3 regions of the Sinomonas flava genome follow, and region 1 is predicted to be linked to each of the others. Evidence: predicted binding sites of a transcription regulator. Region 1 holds the regulator's gene; each other region holds the start of a gene.
What was found. Region 1 encodes HrcA, which represses chaperone genes, less so after heat shock. Its sites were predicted from a motif close to TTNGCACTCGNNNNNNNCGAGTGCNAA; they were not measured.
Positions count from the first base shown of each region.

Region 2: the regulator HrcA is predicted to act here: its motif matches at 4,205-4,231, upstream of groL (chaperonin GroEL).
Region 3: the regulator HrcA is predicted to act here: its motif matches at 6,607-6,633, upstream of ABD298_RS05770 (FmdB family zinc ribbon protein).

Region 1 is NZ_BAAAQW010000003.1:29,194-38,600, reverse strand. Features, by position in the region: gene lepA (translation elongation factor 4) at 1-1,109, shown strand, start outside; gene hemW (radical SAM family heme chaperone HemW) at 1,110-2,348, shown strand; gene ABD298_RS02860 (DUF4870 domain-containing protein) at 2,391-2,795, opposite strand; gene ABD298_RS02855 (DUF3097 domain-containing protein) at 2,886-3,737, opposite strand; gene hrcA (heat-inducible transcriptional repressor HrcA) at 3,894-4,910, shown strand; gene dnaJ (molecular chaperone DnaJ) at 4,923-6,050, shown strand; gene ABD298_RS02840 (16S rRNA (uracil(1498)-N(3))-methyltransferase) at 6,053-6,841, shown strand; gene ABD298_RS02835 (GerMN domain-containing protein) at 6,899-7,843, opposite strand; gene ABD298_RS02830 (PhoH family protein) at 8,055-9,203, shown strand; gene ybeY (rRNA maturation RNase YbeY) at 9,200-9,407, shown strand, end outside.
Region 2 is NZ_BAAAQW010000010.1:55,365-66,163, reverse strand. Features, by position in the region: gene ABD298_RS15385 (RNase H family protein) at 1-426, shown strand, start outside; gene ABD298_RS15380 (DUF6318 family protein) at 721-1,341, shown strand; gene ABD298_RS15375 (hypothetical protein) at 1,653-2,249, shown strand; gene groL (chaperonin GroEL) at 2,400-4,028, opposite strand; gene ABD298_RS15365 (ABC transporter substrate-binding protein) at 4,302-5,525, opposite strand; gene ABD298_RS15360 (LytR C-terminal domain-containing protein) at 5,561-6,163, opposite strand; gene ABD298_RS15355 (DUF3263 domain-containing protein) at 6,213-6,536, opposite strand; gene ABD298_RS15350 (uracil-DNA glycosylase) at 6,648-7,427, shown strand; gene ABD298_RS15345 (siderophore-interacting protein) at 7,486-8,352, shown strand; gene ABD298_RS15340 (threonine/serine exporter family protein) at 8,436-10,163, opposite strand; gene ABD298_RS15335 (lipid II:glycine glycyltransferase FemX) at 10,195-10,799, opposite strand, start outside.
Region 3 is NZ_BAAAQW010000003.1:664,340-675,138, reverse strand. Features, by position in the region: gene guaA (glutamine-hydrolyzing GMP synthase) at 1-847, shown strand, start outside; gene ABD298_RS05780 (DUF4011 domain-containing protein) at 1,010-5,377, shown strand; gene cpaB (Flp pilus assembly protein CpaB) at 5,422-6,186, opposite strand; gene ABD298_RS05770 (FmdB family zinc ribbon protein) at 6,282-6,545, opposite strand; gene ABD298_RS05765 (5-formyltetrahydrofolate cyclo-ligase) at 6,676-7,311, opposite strand; gene galU (UTP--glucose-1-phosphate uridylyltransferase GalU) at 7,349-8,269, shown strand; gene ABD298_RS05755 (GNAT family N-acetyltransferase) at 8,277-8,897, shown strand; gene ABD298_RS05750 (hypothetical protein) at 9,037-9,990, shown strand; gene ABD298_RS05745 (SDR family oxidoreductase) at 10,093-10,799, shown strand, end outside.

The DNA.
Region 1 (9,407 bases):
GCGTGATCTCCCCGGAGCCCATCCCGTCGAAGGGCCTGGGCGTGGGCGAGGTCGGCTATCTCATCACGGGCGTGAAGGATGTGCGCCAGTCCAAGGTCGGCGACACCATCACCAACCTGTCCAAGCCCGCCGCGGAATCGCTCGGCGGCTACCAGGACCCCAAGCCGATGGTCTTCTCGGGCCTGTACCCCCTCGACGGGTCGGATTACCCGGACCTGCGCGACGCGCTGGACAAGCTCAAGCTGAACGACGCCGCGCTCGTCTACGAGCCGGAGACCTCGGCCGCCCTCGGCTTCGGCTTCCGCGTCGGCTTCCTCGGCCTCCTGCACCTCGAGATCGTGCGGGAGCGCCTTGAGCGCGAGTTCAACCTCGACCTGATCTCCACCGCCCCCAACGTCATCTACGAGGTCACGCTCGAGGACAAGTCGGTCGTCACGGTCACGAACCCGAGCGAGTTCCCCACCGGCAAGGTCAAAGAGGTGCGGGAGCCGATGGTCTCCGCGACGATCCTCGCCCCGAACGAGTTCGTCGGCGCGATCATGGAGCTGTGCCAGAGCCGCCGCGGCCAGATGAAGGCCATGGACTACCTGTCCGAGGACCGCGTGGAACTGCGCTACTGGATCCCCCTCGCCGAGATCGTCTTCGACTTCTTCGACCAGCTCAAGTCCAAGACCCGCGGCTACGCGTCGCTCGACTGGAAGGCCGACGGCGAGCAGGCCGCCGACCTGGTCAAGGTCGACATCCTCCTCCAGGGCGAGCAGGTGGACGCCTTCAGCGCCATCACCCACCGGGACAAGGCCTACTCGTACGGCACGATGATGACGGCGAAGCTCCGGGAGCTCATCCCGCGCCAGCAGTTCGAGGTCCCCATCCAGGCCGCGATCGGCTCGCGCATCATCGCCCGCGAGAACATCCGCGCGATCCGGAAGGACGTCCTCGCCAAGTGCTACGGCGGCGACATCACCCGTAAGCGCAAGCTGCTCGAGAAGCAGAAGGAAGGCAAGAAGCGCATGAAGATGGTCGGGCGCGTGGAGGTCCCGCAGGAGGCCTTCATCGCGGCGCTCACCACGGACGAGTCGAAAGACTCGAAGGATCGAGCGAAGAAGTAAGTGCCCAGCACACTGCCGCTCGGGGACCCCGCGCCGGCCGACGGCGCCCTGCCGCCGCAGGCTGCGGCCGGCGCCGCGGGGCGGGGCTTCTCGCTCTACGCGCACATCCCGTTCTGCGCCGTCCGCTGTGGGTACTGCGACTTCAACACGTACACGGCGAAGGAGCTCGGCGGCGGAGCCTCGCAGGACGCGTACGCCGCTACCGCGGCGTCCGAGGTGCGCTTCGCGGCGTCGGCCCTCGACGCCTCCGGCGTGCCGCGTCGTCCCCTGTCGACCGTCTTCTTCGGCGGAGGAACGCCCACCCTCCTGCCGGCGGAGGACCTCGCCACGATCCTCACGACGGCCGTGGAGGAGTGGGGCCTCGAGCCCGGCGCCGAGGTGACGACCGAGGCAAATCCGGACTCGGTCACGCCGGAGTCGCTCGTGACCCTCGCGGCGGCCGGTTTCACACGGGTGTCCTTCGGGATGCAGTCCGCCGTCCCGCACGTGCTGCGGGTCCTCGACCGCACCCACACGCCGTCGCGCGTGCCCGAGGCGGTGCGCTGGGCGCGGGAGGCAGGCCTTGACGTGAGCCTGGACCTCATCTACGGCACGCCGGGGGAGAGCCTCGATGACTGGCGCGCGTCACTCGATGCGGCCCTTGCCTGCGAACCCGACCACGTGAGCGCCTATGCGCTCATCGTCGAGGAGGGGACGAAGCTCGCTGCGCAGATCCGCCGCGGTCAGGTCCTCGACGTCGACGACGACGACCACGCCGAGAAGTACGAGCTCGCCGACGCCGTGCTCGCCGACGCGGGCTTCAGCTGGTACGAGGTGAGCAACTGGGCCCGGGGGGATGCCGGATCGGTGCGGTACGCCTGCCGGCACAACCTTGCCTACTGGAACGGCGGGGACTGGTGGGGGATCGGCCCGGGAGCCCACTCCCACGTCGGCGGAGTCCGCTGGTGGAACGTCAAGCATCCCACCGCCTACGCCGCGCGGCTGGGCGAGGGAACCTCCCCTGCGGCTGGCCGGGAGACGCTCGACGACGAGACGCGCCACGTCGAGCGGGTCCTCCTGCAGATCCGGCTAGCCTCAGGCCTGCCTGTGGCGGAGCTCGGGCCGGAGAGCCGCTCCGAGGTTGCGGGCCTGATCGCCGAGGGGCTCGTCGAGGGTGCGGCGGCCCTCCGGGGGCGGCTTGTGCTCACGCTGCGCGGGCGCCTGCTCGCGGACGCGGTGGTGCGCCGGCTTCTCGCCTGAATCAGACCATGCCCCCGTCGTTCCGGCGCGTGCCCGCGGTTCCTAGGAGATGAGCCGGAGGTTGTAGCGGTAGCGGTACGGCTGGCCGCGGTTGACTTGGATGCCGGCGATCACGGAGAAGACCGTGAGCGCGATCCACACGAGCGTCGCCAGGACCGCGAACACGTTCCCGACCACCGGGATGAGCGCCAGGATGTTGCAGACCACGGCGGCGGCGGTCGGCGGGAGCGTGAAGTTGAGCGCCTCCTTGGACTCCTGGGCCGTGAAGGGCCCGCGGTCCCTGAAGACCAGGTAGATCAGCAGTGACGGCAGGCACCCGAGGATCCCGCCGAAGTGAGCGAGCGTCGCCCACTGGCGGTCCTCAGCCGCCGTGAGCGGCATGGCACGGGCTGGCGCGCCGTGGTATTCGCTCTCTCCGTCGCGTCGGTCCTGCGGGTACTCGGCCACTGGATGTCCCTGCCTGTTCGGTGTCGTCGTGCGGTGGCCGCACCAGACGGCCTGCCCGAGGGCATTCCAAGGATATCCAAGGTTGTGCGCTCAGGCGGTCAGGAAGTCGATCACCTCTTCGACGCGTCCCAGCAGGGAGGGCTCAAGGTCCGCGTAGGTGCGCACGGTGCCCAGCAGCTTCTGCCACGCGAGCCCGAAGTCCTCGGGCGTGCTGCGGGGCCAGCCGAAGGCGGCAAGGATGCCGGTCTTCCAGTCGGTGCCCCGCGGCACCGCCGGCCAGGCAGGGATCCCCAGCGTGGAGGGCTTGATGGCCTGCCACACGTCCACGTACGGGTGGCCGACGATGAGGACGTTCCCTGCCGCCCCGGGGCTCCGCATGGCCTCCGCTGCGATCCTGGACTCCTTCGATCCCTCCACCAGATGGTCCACGAGGATGCCCAGCCGGCGTTCCGGGCCGGGCCCGAAGTCCGCGATGGCGGCCGCGAGGTCGTCCACACCGTGCAGTGGCTCGACGACGATTCCCTCAACGCGCAGGTCGTCTCCCCAGACCTTCTCGACGAGCTCGGCGTCGTGCTTGCCCTCGACCCAGATGCGGCTGGCCTTGGCAACCTGTGCGCGCATGCCCTCGACCCGGACCGACCCCGAGGCCGTTCGGGCGGGAGGGGCCGCGGTCCGCTGGGGTGCCGGCGGGCCCACCCGGACCGGGCGGCCGTCCACAAGGAAGCCGTACCCCAGCTGGAAGGACCGTGAGCGGCCCCGCCGGTCCTCGAGGGTGATGAGGTGCATCCCGCCGGACTTCTCGATGCGTGTGACGGCGCCCACCCATCCGCTCTCGGCGTCCTCGAGGACGAGGCCGACCGAGGCAGGGACCGTGGGCAGCCCGCGTGGGGAGGGGGCGCTCAGGTCTGCAGGGCCCCAGCTGTCATAGGAGAGTCGGTCCACCCGTCGGATCCTACGGCCCCGCCGCTCGGACGGTGCGCTCATCCTTGCGTGGCGCGGGGCACATGACCGTGCGGAAACGGTGCGTGGGCATAATAGACTTAGCACTTGCTCTGAGAGAGTGCTAACGCAACCGGCCATGCGAGCAGGAGGTGGGATGTGAGCGAGCCGCGCAAGCTCGAGGTGCTGCGGGCCATCGTGGAGGACTATGTGCACTTCAGGGAGCCGGTCGGCTCCAAGGCACTCGTCGACCGCCACAAGCTCGGCGTCTCGAGTGCGACGATCCGCAACGACATGGCCGCACTCGAGGACGACGGCCTCATCACGGCTCCCCACACGAGCGCAGGACGCGTCCCGACGGACAAGGGCTACCGCGTCTTCGTCGACCACCTCGCCGCCGTGCGCCCCCTCTCCCCAGCGGAGAAGCACGCGATCCAGGGCCTCCTCGACGGCGCCGACGACCTCGACGACGTGCTCGAGCGTACCGTTCGCCTCCTGTCGCAGCTGACGAACCAGGTCGCCGTCGTGCAGTACCCCCAGCTCGGCCGGGCCCGGGTGCGCCACGTGGAGGCGGTGCTCATGGCACCGCATCAGATCCTCCTCGTGCTCATCGCAGACACCGGGACCGTGGAGCAGCGCGTCCACACGGTCTCCGAGGAGGTGGACCGCGACCGGCTCGCGGCCCTGCGGGAGAAGCTCCTCGCGGGGCTGGTCGGCGCCCCGGTCGTGAAACTCGGCGAGGCCCTCGGCCGCGTCGTCGGGTCGCTGGCCCCCGCGGACCAGTCGCTCGCGGCGGAGCTCGGGCGGGGCCTGTCCCTCCTGGCCGAGTCGAGCCGTGAAGACCGCATGGTCATGGCGGGCACGGCCTATCTGGCCAGGTCGAACAGCGACTTCCTCCAGAGCATCTCGCCCGTGCTCGAAGCCCTCGAGGAGCAGGTCGTCCTGCTCCGCCTGCTGTCCGAGATGGCGAACGACCCCCGGGGGGTCGCCGTCACCATCGGGCGCGAAAACGCCTACGACGGCCTTGCCGAGACCTCTGTCGTGGCCACCGGGTACGGCGGGGACGACGGCCCCAAGCTGGGCATCCTCGGCCCGACGCGCATGGACTATCCGGCCAGCATGGCCGCGGTCCGCGCCGTCGCCCGGTACCTCTCCAAGATTCTCGCTGGAAGCTAGAGAAAGAAGACCGTGAGCAGCCATTACGAAACCCTCGGCGTTCCGACCGACGCGACCACCGAGGAGATCAAGAAGGCCTACAAGAAGCTGGCCCGCAGGCTCCACCCGGACATCAACCCGGGCGAGGAGGCCTCAGAGCAGTTCAAGGCGGTGACCCACGCCTACGAGGTCCTGTCGGACCCGCAGAAGCGGCGCGTCTACGACACCACCGGCAATGAGAACGGCACCGACAACGGCTTCGGCGGCGCCTACAACGGCTCCGGCTTCGCGTTCCAGGACATCTTCGAGACGTTCTTCGGCGGGGGCGGCGCGCAGGCCGGCCCGGCTTCGCGCGTGCGGCGCGGCCAGGACGCCCTGATCGCGGTGCGGATCGAGCTCAAGGACGCCGTCTTCGGGGTCAACAAGAAGCTCGAGGTGGACACGGCCGTGACCTGCGAGCGCTGCGACGGCTCGTGCTGTGAGCCGGGCACGGAACCCGTGCGCTGCACCGTGTGCGGCGGCAGCGGCCACATCCAGCGGCCCGTCCGCTCGATCCTGGGCCAGGTCATGACACTGGCCACGTGCCCCACCTGCCAGGGCTTCGGCACCGAGATCCCGAGCCCGTGCAACGAGTGCGGCGGCGAGGGCCGCGTCCGCAGCCGCCGCTCGCTCACCGTCAAGATCCCGGCGGGCGTGTCGACCGGCACCCGCATCCAGCTCGCCGGCCAGGGCGAGGCAGGGACAGCTGGCGGCCCCTCGGGAGACCTGTACGTAGAGATCCGCGTGGCCTCGCACTCGACGTTCACGCGCGACGGCGACCAGCTCAACGCGACCGTCAGCGTCCCGATGACCGCTGCAGCCCTGGGCTCCGAGCTGAGCCTCGAGACCTTCGACGGCGAGCAGACCATCACTCTGCGCCCGGGCACACAGTCCGGTGACGTCGTCACCCTCCACGGGCTGGGCGTCGCCCGGCTCCGCAGCTCGGGCCGAGGCGACCTGCTCGTGCACATCCGTGTCGAGACGCCGACCAAGCTCGACGCCGAGCAGGAGGAGCTCCTGCGCCAGTTCGCGAAGCTGCGGGGCGAGCACGTGGGCGACGGCAAGCTCGTCGCCAGCGGCGGAGTCTTCGCCAAGCTGCGCGACAAGCTGGGCAACCTCTAGAGATGTCCCGGCCCCTCTTCTACGTCCCGGCTGGAATGCTCGACGGGATCCAGCCCGGAGACCTCGTCGAAGTGGGAGGCCCTGAGGGCCGCCACGCCGTCGCCGCGAAGCGCCTCGCCAAGGGCGAAGGGGTTGACCTGGCCGACGGCGCGGGCGTCCGGGCCGTCGGCACCGTCGCCGGGGCGGAAGGCCAGACGCTGACCGTCGGCGTCGAGCGGGTCGCCCGTGAGCCGCGGCCGCCCTTCCGGTTCGTGCTCGTCCAGGCCCTCGCCAAGGGCGACCGCGACGAGCTCGCGGCCGAGGCGGCGACCGAGCTCGGCGTCGACGCCGTCATCCCGTGGCAGGCCGAGCGCTCGATCGTGCGGTGGAAGGGCGAGCGCGGTGAGAAGGCCCTCGCCAAGTGGCGCTCCGTCGTGGTGGCGGCGGCCAAGCAGGCGCGCCGCGCCGTCGTGCCCGCCGTCGAGGCCGCGCACGACGGCGCGCGGCTGGCCGAGCGGATCGCCTCGGCGAGGCTCGCCGTCGTCCTCCACGAAGATGCGGTCGAGCCGCTGTCCACGGTCCTCGAGACGTTTGCGGCCCAGGAGGGCGACGAGGGCGAGGTGCTCTTCGTCGTCGGGCCCGAGGGCGGGATCACCCCCGACGAGCTGGCCCGCTTCACTGCCGCGGGCGCGCGGCTCGCGCTCCTCGGCCCGCATGTCCTGCGCTCGTCCACGGCGGGCCCGGCTGCGCTTGCCCTGGCCGGCGACCGGCTCGGCCGCTGGCGGGCGCGGGACGGCCGCGCCGACTCCTAGCCGCACACAGAGCTGCGCGCGCAGCCGCGGTCCACTGCCGGGTGAGGGGCCGATTCCTCAGGGCCCGACGTGCACGTCCTTCGAGTCCCAGGCGGTGTTCCCGGTGTTGGGGACGGCGGAGGCCTCCTCCTTGGGCAGCACCCGGACCTCGTAGTCGCCCGGGGGCAGGTTGACCGTGAAGGTGAATTCGCCGGGACGCGAGCTCTGGGTGCCCGGGGCCACGGTCCCGCTGAGGTAGACGGAGGACTTGCCCGGCGAATCCCTGCGGAGCACCTGCCAGCCGAGCTCCTGGTCCGCCCGGGTCGACCTGCCGAACACCTTCAGCGGCCCGTCGAGCCCCACGCCTTCCTGGGGGTCGATGATCCAGGCCGGGGCCAGCATCGAGGGGTCGCGCTGCATGAGCTGGCCGAGCTGCACCCGCTCGAAGGCGAGCTGGGAGGTGTGCCCATCGACGAGGAGCATGACCGAGATCGGCTGGTCCGAGTCGATGAGGCCGGCACTCGCAGCGGCCGCTGTCGCGGTGTAGACGAGCTGCTGCACCGCGAGCTGGGCTGTCGGCTCGTCCACGCCGGTGTTGAAGGCGTCCGCCGACACATCCACGGTGATCACGTTCCGTCCCGAGACCGACGCGGCGAGCTTCTTCGGCGTCTGCCAGGGACTGAAGTAGTCAGGGTCGAGCGGCTTCTGGGACATCATGAGGCGCAGGGCGGTCGCGATGGGATTGTCCTGGCCGCCCGCGTCCCGGAACTCGCGGTACAGGTACACGCCGTCCTTGGCCCGCCCCAGCCAGTACACCGGGGCCTTCGCCGAGGTCTGGGATGTCTCGAGGGGTGCCGAGGGCTGGGTGTTGCCGGGGACCTGGCTCGCGGTGGCCCCGGCGGCGATGCTCGGCTGGGGTGACCCGACGGCCGTGCAGCCCGCGAGCGAGACCACGGCAGCCGCGAGCACCGCAGGCACAGCCGGCCAGAGCCGGCAGCGCGCGCGCAGCGCTGTGGGTCCCATGCATCCTCCGCTGATCGTCGTCGCCCCGAGGGCGTCGCTCGTGTCCGGGGCAGCCGGGACGCCGTCGGGGTGCCCGGGCCACATTCCAGCTTGGCACAGCACCGGCGCGCGGAAGCCCCCGTGGAGGCAGCCGTGTCCCAAGTGATGCGCGATTGAGACGTTGCCAGCCTCTGGCTCCCATCGGGTCGCCGGACGGCGCCGCGGCAGTAGGATGGGCGCCACGGGCGGCACGCGAGCGGCCCGGCGTAGGGTCGACGCGAGGGTTCGGCCCGGACGAGGAGAGAGACGGCCTGTGACAGCGGACTTCCCGCACACGACCCCGGCAGCACGCACCGAGGTGCTCCGATTCGGCTCGAGCGAGGAGATGGTCCAGATCCTCGGCCCGCACGATGAAGCGCTGCGCTTCATCGAGGAGCAGTTCCCCGCAGTCTCCTTCCACGCGCGCGGCAACGAGCTCACGATCGTCGGCCCTCCTGAAGAGGTGCCGCACATCCGTCGGCTCTTCGAGGAGGTCTCGGCGATGGCCGGCCAGGGCACGGCCGTGACCACCGCCTCGCTGGCCCAGCTCGTGTCGATGCTGCGCACCCAGACGGTATCAAGCCCGTCCGAGGTGCTCACCCACAACATCCTCTCCAGCCGGGGCCGCACGATCCGCCCGAAGACGGCCAACCAGAAGAACTACGTCGACGCGATCGACGCACACACGGTCATCTTCGGCATCGGGCCCGCCGGCACCGGCAAGACCTACCTGGCGATGGCCAAGGCCGTCCAGGCACTCCAGCACAAGGACGTCAGCCGGATCATCCTCACGCGGCCGGCGGTCGAGGCGGGGGAGAGGCTGGGCTTCCTGCCGGGAACACTGAGCGACAAGATCGACCCCTACCTCCGCCCGCTGTACGACGCGCTGCACGACATGATGGACCCCGAGTCCATCCCGCGGCTCATGGCTGCGGGGACCATCGAGGTCGCGCCGCTGGCGTACATGCGCGGCCGCACCCTCAACGACGCGTTCATCATCCTCGACGAGGCGCAGAACACGACCCCCGAGCAGATGAAGATGTTCCTGACCCGTCTGGGGTTCGGCTCCAAGATGGTGGTCACGGGGGACGTGACGCAGGTCGACCTCCCGTCGGGGACGGCTTCCGGGCTGCGCGTGGTGCAGCAGATCCTGGCCGGCGTCGAGGACGTCAGCTTCTCCGTCCTCGAGGCTTCCGACGTCGTTCGGCACCGGCTCGTGAGCGACATCGTCGACGCATACGGGCGCTGGGACGACGAGCAGCGCGCCGCACAGGAGCGCCGTCGTGCCCGGGCCCGCACCCAGGCGCCCGACGGTCCGACGCCGACTAAGCTGGACCAGTGAGCATCGAAGTCAACAACGAGTCCGGCGTGGCCGTCGACGCGGAGGCACTCGTCCGTCTGGCCCGTTTCGTGTTCGAGCGCCTGTGGCTCCATCCCCAGACCGAGCTCTCGGTCCTCCTCGTGGACGAGCAGGCGATGGAGCGCCTGCACGTCGAGCTCATGGACGAGCCCGGGCCGACCGACGTGCTCTCAGTCCCGATGGACG
Region 2 (10,799 bases), on a different contig from region 1:
GCCCGCGCGGCCGCCCCGGCTCCGTCCATCGACCAGCCCGAGCTCTTCGCCGGCCCCGACGACGAACCGGCCGACCGCGGGGACGACCGTGACGTCACCGCAGTCGTAGAACTCGAGCAGGAACTGCTCAACCCCGCGGTCCGGGCCGACTACGGCCAGCTCGCCTACCTCCTCCACCCGGAATACCGGGAGATCGGCTCGTCTGGCCGGATCTGGGGCCGAGAGGAGCTGATCGAGGAACTGGTCGATGCGCCGGACCTGCAGGTCCGGTTCGAGCTCATCGACGCGGCCCCCATCTCGGAGGACGCGATCCAGGTGCTCTACCGCGCCGTCGGGGCGACGGGGGCGACTCTGAGGAGCTCCCTCTGGCAACGGAGCGACGACCGGTGGCGCCTCCGCTTCCACCAGGGCACCCCAGAATCCTGAGCCCCTCCCCTCCCCTCCCTACCCCCTGCTCCCTTCCCCCTCCCCCTCCCAGCCTTCCCCCTGCCAGCCTGCCAGCCTGCCAGCCTTCCCCACCCACGTTTCGGGTACAGCTATTCCCCTCCCAGCCACCTTTCGGGTACAGCAAGCTCTGCGCTCCGGGCCTCTCAGGTACGCCAAAGACGCCCCCGATTAGCCCTGTGGATAACTTGCGACGGACGGCGTCATAGGCCTATAGACTGGCCCCATCGCACCGGTCGCCCGTGTGGCGGCCGACCAACGACTTCGGGGGTGTCCATGGCGCACCATCGCGCACTTCGTTATGCCCTGCCCGCCCTGCTTCTCAGCGGTTCGCTACTTGTCTCAGGCTGCGGAGGCGGCGCGACCGCCGGACCGAGCTCGACGGGAGCGCCCTCTTCAGGGACCGCAACAGCTGACCCTCGACCGACGCCGGCAAGCTCCACCGCACCGGCGCGCAACGTTCCGGTTCCTGCGCTGCCGGAAGCTGCGAAGCAGAACACGCGGGAGGGATTCGAAGCCTTCGTCCGGCACTATATCGACCTTCTGGACTACGCGTACCAGACCGGGGATACGAAGCCGGCCCTGGCGGTGGCTGCGCCCGACTGCACCATGTGCAACACGATTACCAGCGACGTGAAGAAGACCTACACGACCGGCAAGTGGATCGTCGGGGGCGAGTTGACTCTCGAGAGTTACGCCTCCGACGGCACCCCAGACCTGGACGAGATTTGGTTTGCTTATCTCAAGATCAGCCAGCGTTCGTTCACTGATTTCAGCACTGACGGGCCTGGCGGATCAGCGTCAGGGGGAGTCGCGAACATTGGGGCAAGCGGCGAATTCTCTGGTGGCGCCTGGCGAATGTGGGACCTAGGCAAGGTCAAGGGCGACAAGTCATGATGACGCGGGTGCTCAGCCTCCTCGCCGCGGGCGCATGCTTCTTGTCCCCAATTCACTCTCAAATCCCTCGGGAGCCAGCGCCCTCCCCGCCCTCGACGTCCGCAGGCGCAACCGACGCCTCAATCGTCGTTGAAGCCCGGAAGCGGACAAAGGATACAAGGGCTTCAACTAAGAATGCGGTCGACTTGCCCGGAGGCCTCGTCGCCGGAGCCCCCCAACCCTACTGGGACCGAGCGTGTCTGACTGACCCGAACGAGGTGGCAACCAAGTGCCTTCCTCAGCAGGATCGCTGCGGCGGAGACGGTGAGCTGATGCAGCTCATGGTGCCCGTCCCGGGGGCCACGCCTGCCCGCTACGCGAAGTCGGGCACCCCGACGTGCCAGTTCCCGGACCAGCCGATGCCGGCGCAAGGACCAGCTGCGATTCCTCCCTTCACCCAGAAGGAGTTCCGCGAGCTGCCTTTGGCCGCCGCGATCATCGGGTCCCAGCCCGGCCGGCACACGCTCAAGGGCGCCGAGACCAACATCTACGCCGATGCCAAGGACCAGACGTTCAATCTCACCCTCGCAGGTCATGGCTTCGTCATCAGGGCCCGTCCCGCAGAGTACCGGTGGACCTACGGCGACGGCGCAGCACTCACCACCCCAGCGCCCGGTGGCCCCATCCCGGAGAGCCGCTGGGGCGAGAAGACCGTCACGAGCCACGCCTACGCAGCTACCGGCACCGTCGCCGTCGGACTCACCACGATCTTCACCGGCGAATACTCCGTCAACGGCGGCCCGTTCCAGGCGATCGTCGGCACCGCCGAGGTCCCCTCGCTTCCGCGCACGCTGAGCATCTGGCGCTCGGAGGTCAAACGCTACGCCGACGACTGCAACGTCAATCCGGCAGGCGACGGCTGCTCCTAGGCACACACCGCGCGTACCCGAGACAGAAACGCGGGCGGCGGGGCCCCCACCGAAGTGGGGACCCCGCCGTCGTGCGTGGGGTGTCCGGGCGGACATTCCGCGTACCCGGAACGTCAGATACGCGAATTGCCCGTACCCGAAACGGGGGGGTTAGAAGCCGCCCATGCCACCCATGTCGTCGGCACCGGGGCCGGCCGGAGCGGCCTTCTCGGGCTTGTCGGCGACGACGGCCTCGGTGGTGAGGAAGAGGCCGGCGATGGACGCGGCGTTCTGCAGCGCCGAGCGGGTGACCTTGACCGGGTCGTTGACGCCGGCGGCCAGGAGGTCCTCGTAGACGCCCGTGGCGGCGTTGAGGCCGTGGCCGGCGGGCAGTCCGCGGACCTTGTCCACGACGACGCCCGGCTCGAGGCCCGCGTTGAAGGCGATCTGCTTCAGCGGGGCGTCGATGGCGACCTTGACGATGTTCGCACCGGTGGCCTCATCGCCCTCGACCTGGAGGTTCGCGAACGCCTTGGCACCGGCCTGGATGAGGGCCACGCCACCACCGGCGACGATGCCCTCCTCGACGGCAGCCTTCGCGTTGCGGACGGCGTCCTCGATGCGGTGCTTGCGCTCCTTGAGCTCGACCTCGGTGGCCGCGCCCGCCTTGATGACGGCCACGCCGCCGGCGAGCTTGGCGAGGCGCTCCTGGAGCTTCTCGCGGTCGTAGTCCGAGTCGGAGTTCTCGATCTCGGCGCGGATCTGCGACACGCGGCCCGCGATCTGGTCGGCGTCGCCGGCACCCTCCACGATCGTGGTCTCGTCCTTGGTCACGACGACCTTGCGGGCCTTGCCGAGCAGCTCGACCGTGGCGTTCTCGAGCTTGAGGCCGACCTCCTCCGCGATGACCTGGCCACCGGTGAGGATGGCGATGTCGGTCAGCATGGCCTTGCGACGGTCGCCGAAGCCCGGGGCCTTGACGGCGACGGACTTGAAGGTGCCGCGGATCTTGTTGACGATGAGCGTGGCCAGGGCCTCGCCCTCGACGTCCTCGGCGATGATGAGGAGCGGCTTGTTGGTCTGCATGACCTTCTCGAGGACCGCGACGAGGTCCTTCACCGAGGAGATCTTGGAGTTCACGATGAGGATGTACGGGTCCTCGAGGACCGTCTCCTGGCGCTCCGCGTCGGTGACGAAGTAGGCCGAGATGTAGCCCTTGTCGAAGCGCATGCCCTCGGTGAGCTCGAGCTCGAGGCCGAAGGTGTTGGACTCCTCGACGGTGATGACACCCTCCTTGCCCACCTTGTCGAGGGCCTCGGAGATGAGCTCGCCGATCTGGGTGTCGCCGGCGGAGATGGACGCGGTGGCGGCGATCTCCTCCTTGGTCTCGATCTCCTTCGCGGAAGCGAGGAGCTCCTCGGTGACGGCGGCGACGGCCTTCTCGATGCCGCGCTTGAGCGAGAGCGGGTCGGCGCCGGCGGCGACGTTGCGGAGGCCCTCGCGGACGAGCGCCTGGGCGAGCACGGTGGCGGTGGTGGTTCCGTCGCCGGCGACGTCGTCGGTCTTCTTGGCGACCTCCTTGACGAGCTCCGCGCCGATCTTCTCGTACGGGTCGTCGAGCTCGATCTCCTTGGCGATGGAGACGCCGTCGTTCGTGATCGTGGGGGCGCCCCACTTCTTCTCGAGCACGACGTTGCGGCCACGCGGGCCGAGGGTCACCTTGACGGCGTCGGCCAGCTGGTTCAGGCCGCGCTCGAGGCCGCGACGGGCCTCCTCGTCGAATGCAATGATCTTGGCCATGACGGCTTCGGTCCTTTCGGGACGTGTCTGTCGGTGGGCCACCTGCTGCAGCGCCCGCGACGGCCGGCATCCCGGCCCGTACGGACGGGCCGCGGAAGCCTCACCACAGCGAGGTGTTCCTGTCTCCCGCGACCGAGAGCGTTAGCAGTCAGAGCGCGGGAGTGCTAAGTCAATGTTTAGCACTCGGCCCACCCGAGTGCAAGCGTGCAGCCCGTCTCCGACGCCCCCCCCCGCCAGCGTGTTCGCGGCAAGCGCACGACGGCGCGCGCGCAGCTATCGCGCGACGGTGACCTCGCCGTCGTGCGCGGCCAAGTTGTCCGCATGGAAGGCGAGCACCATGAACCGGCCAGTGGTGACATCACCGTGCCCGTCGAAGTCGATGGGCCCGGACTCCCCCTCGTAGTCCACCGCGGTCCCGCGGCCCTGCGCCGCGAGGCATGCGGCCAGGCCCGAGCACTTCTCGCGTCCGGCGGCCTGGCCCGGGCCCTGCCCGGCGGCCTCCCCGCCCGAGACGGAGGTGAGGCGGGAGGCGATGGAGGCGCCGGCGTCGTCGCCGGCCGCACCGGCAGCGAGGATCGCGAGGGCGGCGGCGTCGTAGGCCTCGGCGGCGAAGGTCATGTCCTTCAGGCCGGGCTCATGCTCGAGGACCGCGGTCTGGAAGTCGATGCTCGGGAAGGCACCCGGGACGGCGGCCCGGGCGCCGTCGAGCGCGCCGTTCGCGAGCGCCGAGCCGTACTGGTCCACGAGCCCGTCGGAGAGAAGGAGCCTGCTCCCGGGGATCCCGGCCTCGGCGAGCTGGGTGAGCACCGACCTGCCGTCCGAGCGCGCGACGACGAGAACGGCGTCGGCGTCCTTCGCTCCCGCGGCCTTGGACCGGACGTCGCCGCGTCCGAACTCGGCGCTCGCCGACTCCTCGAGCCCGGCGGCCGAGGCCGCTCCCGCCGCGCCGGCCGCGACGGCCTTCCCGTACGCGCTGTCCTCGTGCAGCACCGCAATGCGGTGGGCTCCGGCGCGCTTGGCGAGCTCGACGAGGGCGGCGCCCTCCGCGCCCTCGGGGGCGGCCGTGCGGAAGAAGAAGCCGCCGCTCCGGTAGTCGCTCAGGCTGGCAGCGGAGGCCGCTGGCGAGACGAGCGGGACCTTTGCCGCGGCGAGCGCGTCGATGGCGGCAGGCGCACGGCTCGAGTCCGTGGGCCCGACGACGACGTCGGCGCCTGCCTCCGCGAGGCGCTTCGCCCCACTGCCCGTGTCCTCGCCGACGGCTGCGTCCAGCAGCTCGACCGGCTTCCCCTTGAACCCGCCGGCGGCATTCGCCTCCTGCACCGCGAGCACGACGGCGGCGCGCTGGGCGTCGTTCAGATAGGCGGACTGGCCGGCGGAGTCCAGGATGAGGCCGAGCCTCAGGACGCCGTCGCCGGATGGCCCCGGCTGGGCGGTACGCGCGTCGCCGCTGGGCCCGCAGGCCGCAAGGGCAAGAGACGCGAGGCCTGCGGCGGCCACGGCAGCAAGCCGTCGCAGTGCGGCGCCGCGGCACCTCACCCGGCGTACCCGGGGCCCACCACCGCGGCCAGCGGCAGCCCGAGCGCCGGCGCCTCGAGCACGGTCTGGATCCCGAGGTCCGCCGCCAGGGCCTTCGCGGACCCGGCGTCGGCCGCCGAGCGGTAGTACACCACGGACGAGTTGACGGGGGCGCCGGCCCAGTTGCCCACGTCCGTGACCGTCCAGCCGGCGGCGCGAGCGGTGGTCGCGACGCGGTTGCCGAGCCCCGCCGTGCCGGTCGCGTTGTACACGCCCACCTCGAGGGCCTTGTTGGCGCTCTCTGTAGGCGGGGGGGCCGAGGTGGGCGCAGCTGAAGTCGGCGCCGGGGCAGGCGCGGAGGCCACGGGTTGGGAGGCCTCGGGGGCGGGCTGCGAGGTCGACGGCGCCGACGCCACGGCGGATTCGGACCCGCCGATCCCGAGGCGGGGGAGCAGGAAGAAGGCCACGGCCCCGATCACGAGGGCGAGGATGCCCGCGGCGAGGATCCACCCGAGACCCGACCGCCGCTGCGGCTCCTCCCCCTCCCGCGTCCTGTGCACGCCCTGCCTGCGGGGAGACTCGGGTACTGCATCGAATTCGTCGCGGGGGTACGTTCTCATGCCTGGGTCAGGGTCCTTGTCGGTGGCCTGCTGGGGACAGCGGGCAGCGTCAGGCGCCCCCACCGAGCCGGCGGGCGGTGCGCGCGCGCTGCCGCGACGTCCTCAGTCTACGCAACCTCTTCACGAGCATCGGGTCGTGGGCCAGTGCGGCCTCGGTGTCGATGAGGGTATTGAGCTGCTGGTAGTAGTGCGTAGCCGAGAGGTCGAAGAGGTCGCGGATGGCCTGTTCCTTGGCGCCCGCGTACTTCCACCACCCGCGCTCGAGGGCCAGCATCTTCACGTCCCGCTCGCTGAGCCCCTCCACGGGGCGGCCTGCCGCCGCCCGCTCGAGATCATGGGCCCTGACATGGGTCTGGTGCGCTGCTGCCGACATGGGTTCCAGTTTAAGAGGGAACTACAGGAGTGTCATTCCGGCGCGCCCGGCGCTGCGCCCTCAGCGTAGTCCGGGGGGCGCCGGGGAGCTCCCTCTGGCACACTGGCGTGGATGATGGACGCGGAACCCCTCTTCGACCTGCCGGCCCCCGCGGCGAGCGGGTCCGCCGCCGGCGAGCGCGCGACGTCGTGCGAGGAGGCCGCCAGCGAACTCGAGCGGATGGCGGCCGCCCCGCTCGCCGAGCTCGTCCACCCCGAGTGGGCTGTGGCCCTCGCGCCCTGCGAGCCGACCCTGCGCGCCGCGCTCTCGGCCCTCGCCCGCCAGGCGCACGACGGCGCCGTCATCCTCCCAGCCCCGGCGCGCCTCCTGCGGGCCTTCGCCCGCCCGCTGCACGAGGTGAAGGTGATCGTGATCGGCCAAGACCCGTACCCCACGCCCGGCCACGCGATCGGCCTCTCCTTCGCGTGCGACGCCCACGTCCGGCCCCTCCCCCGCAGCCTCGCCAACATCTACCGGGAGCTGGCTGCGGACCTCGGCGTGCCTGCTCCCAGTGACGGCGACCTGTCCCCGTGGGCCGAGGAGGGCGTCCTGCTGCTCAACCGGGTCCTGTCGGTGCGCGCCGGCGCGGCCGGGTCGCACCGCCGGCTCGGCTGGGAGGAGGTCACCGACGCGGCGGTGCGCGCGGTGGTCGCCCGCGGGGCCCCGCTCGTGGCGATCCTGTGGGGCAGGGACGCGCAGTCCGTCGCGCCTCTCCTGGGGGCGACGCCGGTCATCGCCTCGGCGCACCCGTCGCCGCTGAGCGCGTCCCGCGGCTTCTTCGGCTCGCGGCCGTTCAGCCGGGCGAACGAGCTCCTCGCCGAGCAGGGCGCCGCCCCGGTCCACTGGGCCTGACCCGGGCCCCGCGTCACGGGAGTCGGGCCGGAGCGGGCCACCCGGTAGTCTGGGGCCCATGACTTCGCCCGCCGAGAGCCCAGTGCCGCAGGGACCCGCCGCCGCCCCCGCGAAGAGGGCCCGGCCCACGCTCGACCTCGTGGTCGCGCGCACCGAACAGCTGACCTCCCACATGGTCCGGGTCGTGGTAGGCGGGCCCGGGTTCGACGCCTTCGTCGACAACGGGTTCACCGACAGATACGTGAAGATCGCCTTCCCGACCGAGCTGCCCGGCGGTCGCTGGCCGGACGGCCCTGTGGACCTGCAGGCGCTCAAGGAGTCCCTCCCGCGCGCGCAGTGGCCCGTTTCCCGCACCTACACGGTGCGCTGGTTCGACCCTGCGGCCAGAGAGCTCGCGATCGACTTCGTGGTCCACGGCGACGAGGGCCTCGCCGGGCCGTGGGCCGCAAAGGCGCAGCCGGGTGACCGGCTCGTGTGCACGGGCCCCGGGGGCGCCTACTCGCCGGCTCCGGACGCGCCGTGGTACCTCTTCGCCGGGGACGAGTCCGCCCTTCCCGCCATCGGAGCGGCGCTCGAGGCGCTGCCGGCAGACGCGACCGGGATCGCGTTCCTCGAAGTCGGAAGCGGAGACGACGTCATCGAGCTGCGCGCGCCCTCCGGGATCGATGTCCGGTGGCTCTCCCGCGAGGGCTTCCCCGCGGGCGAGACCCTGGTGCTCGCCGAGGCCGTCGCCGAGTCAACGTGGCCCGAGGGCATTCCCCACGTCTTCGCCCATGGCGAGCGGGGGGCCATGAAGGAGCTCCGCGCCGTGTTCAAGCAGCGCGAGGTGCCGCGCGAACGCCTGTCCCTCTCCGGCTACTGGGCCCTGGGCCGGGCGGAGGACCAGTTCCAGGCGGAGAAGAAGCTCCCCATCGGCCAGATCTGAACCGGCGTCCCGGGGGCCACCCCCCGGGGTACCTCTGGGGGTCACCTCCCGGGGGTCACCTCCCGGGGGTCACCTCCCGGGGGTCACCTCCGGCGGGAGCGGCGGCGCCGCTCGAGGGACGCCCCGCCGCGGGTGAACGGCCGCGCGAGGTTGTCTCCGAGCACGACGCCGGCCGCCGCCCCCAGGATGATGGCCATCGCCGTGAGCATTCCCCCGGCGCCGGTGGTGATCTGCGCGGCGTCGATGGTCGCGATGTACATGGAGCGGAAGATCGTCAGCCCGGGCAGGAGGATGAGCGCCGCCGGGACCGCGACCACGAGTTGCGGCGCGCCGAGCCGGAGGGCCACGATCCGCGCGAGGAACCCCATGACGACGGCGCTCACCGCGGGCGCGATCCTGTCCCCAACCCCGAGGAGCCCCACCCCGGTCAGGGCGAGGTACCCCACGACGCCGACGGCCGCCGTCGGCAGCACGAGCCTCCGGGAGGTCTGCTCGGTGATGGCGATCGAGGCGACGGCGGCCCCGATGAGCAGCACCTGGACGATGTACGGGTAGGCGGGTGGGAACGTCTCGGTGACGTCGATCCGCTCGATCCCGAGCAGCTCCCCCACGGCCGTGGCGACGGCGATCCCGGCCACGAGCGCGGCGAACGTGAGGAATGCCGAGAGGTACCGGCCGGCGGCCGTCACGGGGAAGCCGTTGATGGCGTCCTGCGTCGCGGAGACGAGCCGCGCGGTCGGCAGCAGCAGGAGGATGCCGCCCACCACGACGATGGCCGGCGCGATGGGCAGATGCGCGGCGAACATCAGCAGCGCGACCATCGTCACCACGAACGAGCTCGCGAGCGTGACGAAGAAGTCCGGGATCCTCCACCGGCCCATCACCCGCGCCACCACCGAGATGAGCAGGTTGGAGCCGAAGGCGATGAGGGACGCGAGCTGCCCCCCGCCGATCACGCCCACGAACGCTGCCGCGAAGACGCCGAAGGCGAAGGTCACCGACCATTTGGGGAACGGCTTGGCGCGCCGCGAGATGCTCTGGAGCCGGCGCATCGCCTCGTCGCGGCCCACGCCGCCGGCCGCGATCTCGGTGACGAGCTGGTGCACGAGCACGAGGCCCGCGTAGTTGCTCGTCCACGAGCGGACCACGCGCATGAGCGTGATCGGCGTCCCGTCCTGCGGCGCGAAGTTGATCGCCACGGACTGGTTCGTGATGTCCACCTCGATGTGCCGCAGCCCGAGGGCGGCCGTCGAAGCGATCATGGAGGTCTCGACTTCGAGGGCGCCCGCTCCGTAGCGGAACATCGTCTCGGCCAGCAGGAGCGCGAAGTCGAGGGTCCGCCGGGCGGACTCGTCGGGCCCGGACGGGATCGCGAGGTTCTCGTACGGGCTGCCGGCAAGCCGGTCCACGATGCTCATCGGAGCCGTGGGCGGGTTCTCGCCCCGCATGAACCGCGCGAGGACGCGCTTCGCGGCGGCGTTGGCGCGGACCTGCGAGGCGCTGATCGGCTGGGTGGCCGGGGTCCCCGGCGCGGCGGGCGGCGGTGCGACCGCGGGAGCGGCGGCCGGGGGTGCGACCGGCGTCGGCGTCAGGGCCACCGGGGCGACCGGCGCCGGCGTGGGTGCGTGCAGCGCGGGCGGGGCGGACGACGGCGCGTGCCCACCCGCCGTCGTGCGTTCCCCGGCGGCAGTGGTCGCCGGGCTGTCCGATGCCGCAGCGGGCGCATCGGTGAAGGCGATGGGTGTGATCTGCGGAATCACGCCGGCGGGGATGTCCCCGCCGGGCCCCTCCGCGCGTTCGGACTCCGCCATGCGTATCCCTCCCCCGGGACCCTCTCGTGGATCAGTAGAACTGCTGGCCCGTGCGGCGCGTGTAGACCTGGCGCGCGATCCGCTCGCCCGCCGTCGTCCATGCCCTGTAGCGCAGCGGGTCGATGACGAAGTCCCAGCAGCCCACGAAGTCCGTCACGGTCTTGGTGAACGAGGTCTTGAACAGGCCCAGTCCGTGGAACGGGTGGGAGGTGTCCTTCAGGCGGTCCGCCGGCGGGGTGCCGCAGAAGTCGTACTCGGTGCAGCCGAGCTCCTTGACGCGGTTGATCGCGGTCCACTGCACGAGGTGGGAGTCGCCGTACTGGGTCCGCTTCTGCAGCGAGCCGCCGTCCTTGTACGTGCCCTTGCGGCCGTAGTTGATGACGAAGGCCCCGACGGAGGGCCGGCCGTTCTCGTAGACGAAGTAGAGCCGCCCCTGGCCGCGCTGGGTGAATTCGGTCCAGAACTGGCGGTAGTAGTCGAAGCTGCGCACCTGCACGCCGGTGCGCGACTTTGAGTTCAGCGTCCCTGTCATCAGGGCGTGCATGGTGCGGTAGTTCTCGAGCGTGGGCTCCGCCTCGACCACCTCGACGCCCTCGCGCTCGGCGCGGCGGACGGCGTTGCGGCCGCGGGAGTGGA
Region 3 (10,799 bases), 640 kb from region 1:
CGGCGACCAGCTCACCTGCGTCTTCGTCGACCACGGCCTCCTTCGCGAGGGCGAGGCAGAGCAGGTCGAGCGCGACTTCGTCGCCGCTACGGGCGTCAACCTGTATGTCGCGAACGAGCAGGAGCGCTTCCTGTCCGCTCTCTCGGGCGTCACCGATCCGGAGCAGAAGCGCAAGATCATCGGGCGCGAGTTCATCCGTGCCTTCGAGGAGGCCGAGCGGGCGATCATCGCCGAGGCCAAGGCCTCGGGCGAGCAGATCAAGTTCCTCGTCCAGGGCACGCTCTACCCCGACGTCGTCGAGTCCGGCGGGGGCGAGGGCGCGGCCAACATCAAGAGCCACCACAACGTCGGCGGGCTCCCCGAGGACCTCCGCTTCGAGCTCGTCGAGCCGCTGCGGACCCTCTTCAAGGACGAGGTCCGTGCCGTGGGCCGCCAGCTGGGCCTGCCCGAGGAGATCGTCGGCCGCCAGCCGTTCCCGGGGCCGGGCCTCGGCATCCGCATCGTCGGAGAGGTCACGGCGGAGCGGCTCGAACTCCTCCGCAAGGCCGACGCGATCGGCCGCGCCGAGCTCACGGCCGCCGGCCTCGACAACGAGGTCTGGCAGATGCCCGTGGTCCTCCTCGCCGACGTCCGCAGCGTGGGCGTCCAGGGCGATGGCCGCACCTACGGCCACCCGATCGTGCTGCGCCCCGTCTCGAGCGAGGACGCCATGACGGCCGACTGGTCCCGGCTCCCCTTCGACCTGCTCGCGCGGATCTCGAACCGCATCACCAACGAGGTGGACGGGGTCAACCGGGTCGTGCTGGACGTCACGAGCAAGCCCCCGGGAACCATCGAATGGGAATAGGCCCCTTGGGCCGCGCGCGGCCGGCACTCCGCTTCTGGAGTGCCGGCCGTCGGTCTGTGCGCTGGCCTTCCGCCGGTTTCCGACCACGGCAGCGGCCCTGTTTCCGCAACCCTCAGCGTTGCACCGCCCGGGAGCGGGTCTTGACAGGCTAACCTCGAAGCTATGCCGAGATGGTCCACAGGCAAGCGAGCCAGCGCCCTCGCTGGCGCGGAGGAGAGCCCAGACGTGTCCGAGACGACGAATCCGGAGGCCGATGCCCGCCTCGAGGCGTGGCTGTCTGCGCTGCCCGGCGTCACCGGCCCGGACACGATGCTCTCCTACTACCCGGGCGCCGACGGAAGCATCGACCTGACGCACGCGCACGCCTCGGGGCTCGCGCAGCTCCTGGCCGGCCGCCGGACCCGACTCTCCACGCTGCTGCGGGACCGGCAGGAGTACACCCGTGCCGCCCGCGCGGCCCGCAACCTGCGGGCGAAATCGTACGAACTCGCCAACGAGCGCGGAGTGGACGCCGGCCACCTCGCCGCCGGCCTCGCGAGCTGGACGTCTGCGGTCGGCGGGCGCCCCCGCCGGGTCAGCGCACCCGTGCTGCTCGCCGCCGTCGCGCTCACCGTCCGGCCAGAGCAGGACGACTTCGAGCTCAAGCTCACCGAGCAGGCACGCCTCAACCCCGCCCTCGTGCGCCACCTCCGCTCGGTGCACCGGATGGAAGTCGACGTGGCGGCGATCGAGCGCTCGGCCTACAGCACCGCACGCCTCGACCCGCAGCCTGTCATCGAGCGCGTCCGTGCGCTCCTCCATCCCATCGCCGGCGCCCAGGTCGACCCGCGGCTCCTCGTCTCGACGTTCGCCGACCTCGAGGAGTCCCTCGAAGACCCGTCGATCACCTCGGCACACCCCGTCCTGGCTGCGCTCGCCTCCACGAATGGCTCGCTCCATCCTGCCCCGGAGCCGCTCGATGTGGACCGCTTCCCGGGACTGGACGAGCGGGACCCGGCGGACGAGTTCCTCGTCCTCGACGCCGACGAGGACCAGCAGCTCGTCGTCGACGCGGTCAGGGACGGGCAGTCGCTCGTGGTGGAGGCACCGCCCGGGACGGGGCAGACCCAGACCGCCGTGAACGCCCTCGCGGCCCTGGTCGATGCCGGCCGGTCCGTGCTGGTGGTGGCCGAACGGCGCGCGAGCCTCGCCGAGCTGCACCGCGCGTGCGAATCCCTCGGGCTCGGCTCCCTCGTGCTGCAGCTCGGGGCAACGATCACGGCAGGCCAGCTGCGCCAGCAGATCGTCCGCGCGATCGTGCGCAACGAGAAGTCGGAGAAGCCGCGGCTCGAGAACATCCACCGAGTGCTGCGCGAGCGCCGGCACCAGCTGGTCGACCACGTCGCGTCGCTCCACAACGTGCGCGAGCGCTGGGGCTGCTCGCCCTACCAGGCCATGCAGTCCCTCGCAGCCCTCACGTCCCTCCATCCCGCTCCCGCCACGACCGTGCGGCTCAAGCGCAGCGTGCTGGACAGCATCAAGGACCGGGCCGAGCTCAGCGAAAGGCTCCGCAGGGCCGCCGAGCTCGGAAGCTTCAGCCCCGATGCTGCGGAGAGCCCCTGGCACGGCGCCCGGCTGCTGACCCGGCGCGAGACGGACGACGCGCGGGAGCTCGCCGGCCGCCTGGCGGAGGACGTTCCCGCTCTGGGAGAGCGCATGGCTGCCGTGGCGGACCATGCGTCGATCCGGCTCGAGACGACGGTCGGCGGCTGGGGCGAGCAGCTCGAGCTCCTGGTCGCGGTCCGGGAGAGTCTGGACAAGTTCACCCCGGACATCTTCGACAGGCCGGTCAACGACCTGATCGCCGCCACGGCACCCTCCGCCTGGCGCAGGGAACGCGGCATCGAGGTGACCGCGATGCAGCGCTCGCGCCTCCGTCGGGTGGCGAAGGAGTACGTCCGTCCGGGCGTCCACCTGGCCGACCTCCACAGCTCGCTCATCCTCGTGCAGGCCCAACGGGAGCGCTGGGCCGCGTACGCGACGTCGCAGCGGCACCCCTCGGTGCCCTCCGGCCTCGCGGAGCTCCGGGAGGCGTACGTCGCCGCTGCCAAGGGCCTCGACCGCCTCGGCGCCGTGCTCCGCCCCACGGCGGGCGGTGGGCGCCTCCTCGAGGCCCCGGTCGAGCAGCTGAAGTCCCGGCTCACCGCCCTGGCCGAGGACTCGCCGACCCTCCAGTCGCTCCCGGAGCGGACCCTGCTCGAGGACCAGCTCCGCGAACGCGGACTCGGGGACCTGCTCGCCGACCTGTCCGAACGTGAGGCACCGGCATCCGTCGTCGCCGCCGAGCTCGAGCTGGCGTGGTGGCAGTCGGTCCTCGAGGCCATGATCAGCGGCGACGACTATCTGGCCATGTCCGACGGCGAGCAGCTCCGCAGGGCCGAGTCCGAGTTCCGGCGCGCCGACCGCGCCCACATCGCCAGCGGCAGCGCCAAGCTCAGGTGGAGGCTCGCCCGCGAGTGGGCAGACGCGATCGATCGCCACCCGCGGGAGGCAGACGCACTGAGGTCCCTGCTCAAGGACGGGCGCATCAGCCTTGCCGCACTCGAGCGCCAGTCGCCCCGGCTCCTGCGGCCGCTGGTCCCGGTCTGGACCTGCAGCCCCTATGCCCTCTCGGCCGCGCTGCCGGCCGACCACCGCTTCGACGCAGTCGTGATCCTCGACGCGGACTCCATGCCGCTCCGGGCGGCCCTCCCGGCCGTGGGGCGGGCTACCCAGGTGGTGGCCTTCGGCGACGCGCAGGTGGCCAATCCCCGTCCGTTCTCCGTGGGCGTCGAGCAGCAGCCCGGCCAGGCGCCGACGGCCCCGGTCGAGAGCGCCCTCGGAGCGCTCAAGCGCGTGCTTCCGCGGGGCGCCCTGCGCACGGTGTACCGCGGCGTCGACGAGGACCTCGGGCTCCAGCTCAGCCACCGCTTCTACAACGGTGCCCTCCGCGCGCTCCCGGATGGGCCGAGCGTGACGGGCCTCGACCGTCCGTTCGTGCTCGAGTACCTTCCCGACGGCACGGGGCTGCCCAGCGGGGAGGACGGCGGCGTCGAGTCCGTGGCGGCGGAAGTAAACAGGGTCGTCGACCTCGTCTTCGAGCACGCTTACCACCGCCCGGGAGTCTCGTTGGGCGTGGTCACGGCGAGCGCCCACCATGCTGCCCGGATCGGGGAGGCAATCCGCCTCCAGATGGCCAACCACCCCGATCTGGGGGACTTCTTCAGCGGGGGAGACGAGCCGTTCCGGGTCGTGCATGTCGACCGTGCCGGGGGGCTTGTCCGGGACCACGTCATCTTCTCGCTCGGGTTCGGCCGGACGCCCCATGGCCGGGCGATGCACCACTTCGGTCCCCTCAGCGAGCCGGGAGGCCGCCGCCGCTTCGCCCTCGCCATGAGCCGTGCGCGGCACAGCATGCACGTGCTGAGCTGCTTCCAGCCCTCCGAATTGGATGTCACCCGCCTCAGCGAGGGCGCAGTGGACTTCTACGAGTTGCTCGACCGCGAGATCGCGGGCACCACGGACCTCGGGACGAGGGCAACCCGCGCCGCAGCGAGCGCTGAGGCGCTCGGTGCGGACCCCCTCGTGACCGACCTCGGTGACCGCCTTGCGTCCCGCGGGGCCAGGGTCTGGCACCACTACGACGGTGCGGTCGACATGGCGGCGGCCATAGACCCGCTCCTGACCATGGGCCGCGACGACCACGAGGCGAGCATCCCCGTCGCCGTGGAGTCCGACGGGACAGAGCGCTACCGGCGCATGAGCGTGCGCGAGCGCACCCGGCAGAGGCCGGAACTGTTCGAGCGGCTCGGCTGGAAGCACATGACGCTGTGGACGATCGAGGTGTTCACGGACCCGAGCAGCTGTGCGGACATGATCGCGGCGGACCTCGGCCTCGAGACCCACGCCGACGAGGGCGGTTCCGCCGGTTTCCTCCTCGGGACGCCCGCCGACATCGCCTCGCGCGTCGACAGTGCCATCGAAGCGCGCACCGGCAGCGACGCCTTTGGTGCTCGCGAAGGGGAGCCCACCCCGTCCGAGGCCCACACGCGAGGCAGCCACGCCGCCGACGACACCGACCAGGCCGCGCCGCTGCACGGGGTCCAGCACGGGGCCCAGCGAGAGGAGGCCAGCGGCATGGACGCTGAAGCCAGCGAGCCGAGGCCGGACGAGCGCGAGGCCCCTGGGGAGTCCGGGAGGCCGGAGGAATCCGACGCCTCCGCCGACGCAGCGCCCGAAGCCGCCGAAGCCGCCGAGGCCGTCTCGGCCGACTCCGGAGCGGTACCCGAGGACGGTGCGCTGTCCGAGGATGAGGTCCCCGACGAGGTTGAGGCGCCGCTGCGGAGGCCCCGCGGCCAGCGCCGGGTCAGTGTTCCCGGGACGGGACCGACCTCCGCGGACGAGGACGAGACACCGGCCGAGTCCGGCCGGCGACGCGCCGACTGGTCTGCGTACCGTGAACGCGACCGCGACAGGTGGCTCAAGGAACAGCGGCCCCCACACTGGGGGTGAACTCGCGCTGGGCCTGAGGAAATCTCCGGATGCCGCCGGGCCTGTCACCTCGGGCCGGCCTCGAAGAGCACGAAGAAGACCTTCCCGCGCGTCGACGCCCCCGCGATGCGGAGGGCCTGCTCGGGCGAGGCCGCGACGACCAGGAGGCCCTCCCCCTCCCGTTGTCCCAGCCACGCCCCGGCCGCGCTTCCCGGAGCTCCGGCCCCCGTGGACAGTACCGGGACGCGCGCGGCGAGAGTCGTCCCCGCGGCGGCCTGCCCACCGGTGTCAGGGCTGAGCACGAGGTCGACGAGCTGGCCGGGGCTCAGGAGGCCTATGGAGGCGGGATCTGCGATGCGAACGGGCACTGCCGCGGTGCCCGGTGGAGTTCCCGTCAGCAGCCCCGGGCCCACGAGCGAGGCGTCGGTGATCGGCTCGCCGCGCCGCACCGGGCCAGCCATCCGCTGCCCCGAAAGCCGCGAAGGGTCCGGCTCGGCGCGCTGGGGCACGGAATCGGCCGGGAGGCGCGAGAGCGTGAGGTCAGCGGGGGAGAGGGTCGCGCCCGAGGCCAGGTCACGCGCTGCGACCGCCACGGGGACCATCGCGGCGGAGGCAGGGGTCAGCTGGTAGACGGTGGCGCCGGCCGCAAGGCACAGGAATGCCGCGGCGAGGGTCCGCCGCCGCCGGTCGACGAAGCGTCGCAGCGGACCGCGGTCGGCAGCGGCCCACGGCGTGGGTCGTGTCCTGGCCGAGCCGCGGACAGGCGCGTGGGCCCGGGGAGCGTGTGAGTGCGGAGCGCGGCCGCTACCGGAGGGGGCGGGTCGGGTCATGCACCGACGTTAGGAGCGCAGCGCTGCCCGAGGCGACCGCCCGCCGTCGTATGTGGACGACACGCCGGCCGCGGATCCTGTGGAGGAGAAGTGCGTCAGCTCGCGGCGGCGGCCGGTGCCTTGTCGGACGAGCCCGAGGACTTCTCCGAGGAGCCGGAGGAGGCCGGAACGCTGCTGCTGCCGCTGCGGGAGTCCGTGCGGTAGAAGCCGCCGCCCTTGAAGACCACACCCACACTGTTGAACTTCTTGCGGAGGGTGCCGCCGCACTCGGGGCAGACGGTCAGCGAGGCATCGCTGAACGACTGGACAGTCTCGAATGCGTGATTGCAGTCTTTGCAGGCGTAGGCGTACGTAGGCACTAGAACTCCTTCATGGGCACGGCGGAGGCCATGGACCACCGCTGCGGCGTCGTCGCGCTCATTGGCAGTCGTAGGCCTCGACTGCCAATTCTAACAGCCGGGGCGCTTGGACTATTCCGGGCGCAGTGGCTCAGGAAGGCTTCGGCCACAGAGCCCGCAGCGCCGAGGGTGTCACCGCAGAGGCGACCCTGCGGTCGAGCGCCTCGACGGGAACGGCGCCGGCCGGGAGCACCTCGCTGTCGAAGACCACGGCCGCCGTCGGCGGACGCAGGCCGAGTCCCTCGAGCCGTGCGAGGAACCGGTCGTAGTACCCGCCGCCCTGCCCGAGGCGCCGGCCTTCCGCGTCGAGAGCGGTCGCCGGGAGGAGCACGGCGGCGAGCGGCAAGCGCGCGCCGTCGCCCGCGGCGAGTTCCTCGGTCGTGAGCACCGGCCCCACAGGCTCCTGCACGGGCGCGAACCGGCTCCGTGCGAACAGGATGCCCGGCTGCCACTGGACCCACGCGAGCTGCCGTTCCGGCAGGCACACGGGCAGGAAGACGCGCAGCCCCGCGCTGTGGAGCCGCTCCAGGAGCGGCGCGGTGGGCGGCTCCGCCCCAACCCCGAGGTACGCCGTCAGCGTTCCCCCCTCGGGGACGTGGGCGAGAGCCCATTCGAGCCCGTGCGCCGCGAGCGATTCGCCAGCGGCGGCACGGCGTTCCGGATCCGCTGCGCGGCGCTCGGCCCAGATGGCTGAGCGCAGGGCGGACTTCTCCTCTGCGGCCTGCATGCCCCGACTCTAATCGAGAGTCGTATAGAGTGTCAGCGTGTCTACAAGCTCTGCCGTGAAGAAAGCCGTCATCCCCGTGGCCGGCCTCGGCACCCGCTTCCTGCCGGTGACGAAGGCGATGCCGAAGGAGATGCTGCCTGTCGTCGACAAGCCCGCGATCCAGTACGTGGTCGAGGAGGCTGTCGGAGTCGGCATCGAGGACATCCTGATGATCACGGGGCGCAACAAGCGTGCCCTCGAGGATCACTTCGACCGTGTGCCCTCGCTCGAGGCGACACTCGAGGCCAAGGGCGACAGCAAGAAGCTCGCGGCGATCCAGCAGTCGAACAACCTCGGCGACATCCACTACGTCCGCCAGGGCGACCCGAAGGGACTCGGCCACGCGGTGCTGTGCGCCGAACGCCACGTCGGCAAGGAGCCCTTCGCGGTGCTGCTCGGCGACGACCTCATCGACGAGCGCGACGAACTCCTCGCAGAGATGATCCGCGTCCAGCAGGCCACCGGTGGGTCCGTCGTGGCCCTCATGGAGGTTCCCCAGGACCAGGTCTCGGCGTACGGGTGCGCCGACGTCGAGCAGGTCGAGGGCGAGGACTACGTCCGCGTCCACGGCCTCGTCGAGAAGCCCGCGCCGGAGGACGCTCCGAGCAATCTCGCAATCATCGGCCGCTACGTGCTGCACCCCGCCGTCTTCGAGGTGCTCCACCACACGGAGCCCGGGCGCGGCGGGGAGATCCAGCTCACGGACGCACTCCAGACCCTCGCCCGGCGCGAGGGCGAGGGCGGTGGCGTGTACGGGGTGGTGTTCCGCGGGCGGCGCTACGACACCGGAGACAAGCTCTCCTACCTCAAGGCCGTGGTGACCCTGGCGTGCGGGCGGGACGAATTCGGCTCGGAACTGCGCTCGTGGCTCAAGGGATTCGTGGCGGACGGGGCGGACCAGCCCACCGCGACGTCCTGACCGGCCGATGTGGGGTTCGGGCCTGTGGCCCGTGACGCTCCGCAGCGGCGACCTCGCACTCAGGCCCCTGCGTCAGGCAGACAGGTCGGAGTGGATGGCGCTGCGGGGCCGCAACAAGGAGTGGCTCGCGCCGTGGGAGGCGTCGAATCCGCAGCCTGAGGGGGGCCTGCCGACCTTCCGTGAGATGGTCCGCTCCCTGACCCATCAGGCCCGCGAAGGTTCTGCCCTTCCCTTCGTCATCACACTGGACGAGCCGCGTGCCCGGCGAGCTCCCATCGTCGGCCAGCTGACCGTGTCCTCGATCGTGTGGGGCTCGGCGCTCACCGCGACGCTGGGCTACTGGGTCGACAAGGGCCACGCAGGGCGGGGAATCGCGCCGACCTCCGTGGCGCTCGCCACGGACTACTGCTTCGATGAGCTCGGGCTGCACCGCATGGAGATCAACATCCGGCCCGAGAACGCGGCCAGCCTCCGGGTCGTGGAGAAGCTGGGGTTCCGCTACGAGGGACTCCGTCCGCGGTTCCTCCACATCAACGGCGCCTGGGCCGACCACGAATCCTTCGCCCTGACGGTCGAGGAAGTCCCGCCGGGCGGCCTCCTCGGCCGGTGGCTGGCCTCCCGCGGCTGACCGACGCACGACGGCGCGTGCCCCCCGTCACGCCGGATCGCGGCGGCACGCCCCGGGGCGCCCCCGGCCGACTGCGGTTCTCGCGACACACCGAAGGTAATCCGGCACCGGCCCCGAGGATACTCCTACGGTTTCAGGTATGGATTTCGCCCTCAGCAGTTCGATGGTGCTCGGCGCGGCCGTGCTCCTGTGGCTGCTGTGGGTTGCCCCCTACCTCCTCAAGAGGCGCAGGCCGCCCCGCGCCGCCGCCGAGGCCGCCCTGCTGTCCGAGGCCGCGCCGGGGGGCCCTCGGGACGGGGGCGTGGCCGGCGCAGCTTCCTCCCTGGGCCTTGACCCCGCTGTCCGGTCGGCGGGGTCGGAGCGGCCCGCTAAGCTCCAGGACCACGATGCCGGGACTCCCGCCTCCGCCGCGGCGAGCAGGCCAGCTCCGCGCCCGTTCCGGATCCGGTGGGGACGGGTCGTCCTCGCCGGCATCGGCCTGGCGATGCTCCTGGCGTCGGTCGTCTGCCTGGGCCTCCTGGTCCTCGGCGTGCCGCTCTGGCTCCCGCTCGTGTTCGCTGCGGGCACGGCGGCCTCAGCGACCGTGCTGCGCTCCCTCGCCGTCCGCGACCGGCGCCGGCGCGTCGACGCCGCGTTCCGTGCCGCCATGAGGGAGCCCGGACCCGCACCGGCCCAGCGCCAGCGTCCGCCCGCTCCGAGCGAGGTGTTCGACGGGGGGGACACCCCCGCGCCCGCTGCGAAGGTCCTCACCCGGGAGGAGCTGCGCGCCGTCGCCCTCGAAGTGGCCCGTGCCTCGCAGGCGAGTGCGGACGCGGCGGCCAAGGCCAGCGGTGCCGACTCGGAGGAGACCTGGGAGCCTGTCGGCGTGCCCAAGCCGTCGTACCTGGACGCGGCCAAGGCGGAGCGTCCCGAGCCGGAGCCGCTCCCTGCCCAGGAGGATCCGAAGCCCGAGGGCCGTCCCGTCCTGAAGCCCAAGCCCGAGACCCCGGAGCCCGGCTCCGTGCCCGGCGTCCCGGCGCTTGCGCCCCGCCCCACCGGGCGGGCCGGCGCGCTGGGTAACCTCGACGACGTGCTGCGCCGACGCCGCGCCTGACTGTCCCGCTGCTGACCATCCCGCGCCCGAGCCGGGCTGAGTTCTGCACCCGGGCCGCGGGGCGGACTGGTTAGGGGCCGGGTGCGCGGGTAGCTTCGACACATGGCTCTCCTCCTCGTTGCCGGCGGAACCGGTGCCGCAGGGCATGCAGCGGCACGGGAGGCGCTCGCGCGCGGATGGCAGGTGAGGTCGCTCAGCAGGACTCGGCCTCCGCCGGCGAGGGCGCTCGACGGCGTCGAGTATGTGCGCGCGGACGCCGCCTCGGGTGCAGGCCTTGCGGCGGCCCTCGACGGCGTCGAGGTGGTCATTGACGCGCTCGAGGCGCGCCGCGGACGCGCGGTCAGGGACTATCCCCACACGGGCCGGAGGCTGCTCGACGGCGCAAGAGGATCAGGGGTGGACCGGGCCGTGTCGATCTCGATCATCGCCTGCGACCAGTTCCCCTTCCGCTACTACCGCTCCAAGGCAGCCAAGGAGCGTGTCTATGCCGAGCACCCGCTGCCCACGACCGTGGTGCGGTGCGGCCAGTTCCACGATCTCCTGGGCTCGGTGTTCGAGGCCGGTGACCGCTTCGGGTTCGTTCCCAGTCTCCGGCAGGCTCGGGTGCAGCCGATCGACCTCTCGGATGTGGCCCGGGCGCTCGTGGACGCCGCCGAGGCTCCGGCCGGCGGCTTCCTCCTGACCGCCGCATGCGGGCCCGAGGTGCGCTCACTGCGCTCCCTCGCCGAGGCCTGGTGCTCTGCGACAGGATCCACGTCGAGGATCCTCGAGCTGCCCGTTCCGGGCCGGATCGGCCGCTCCCTGGCCGA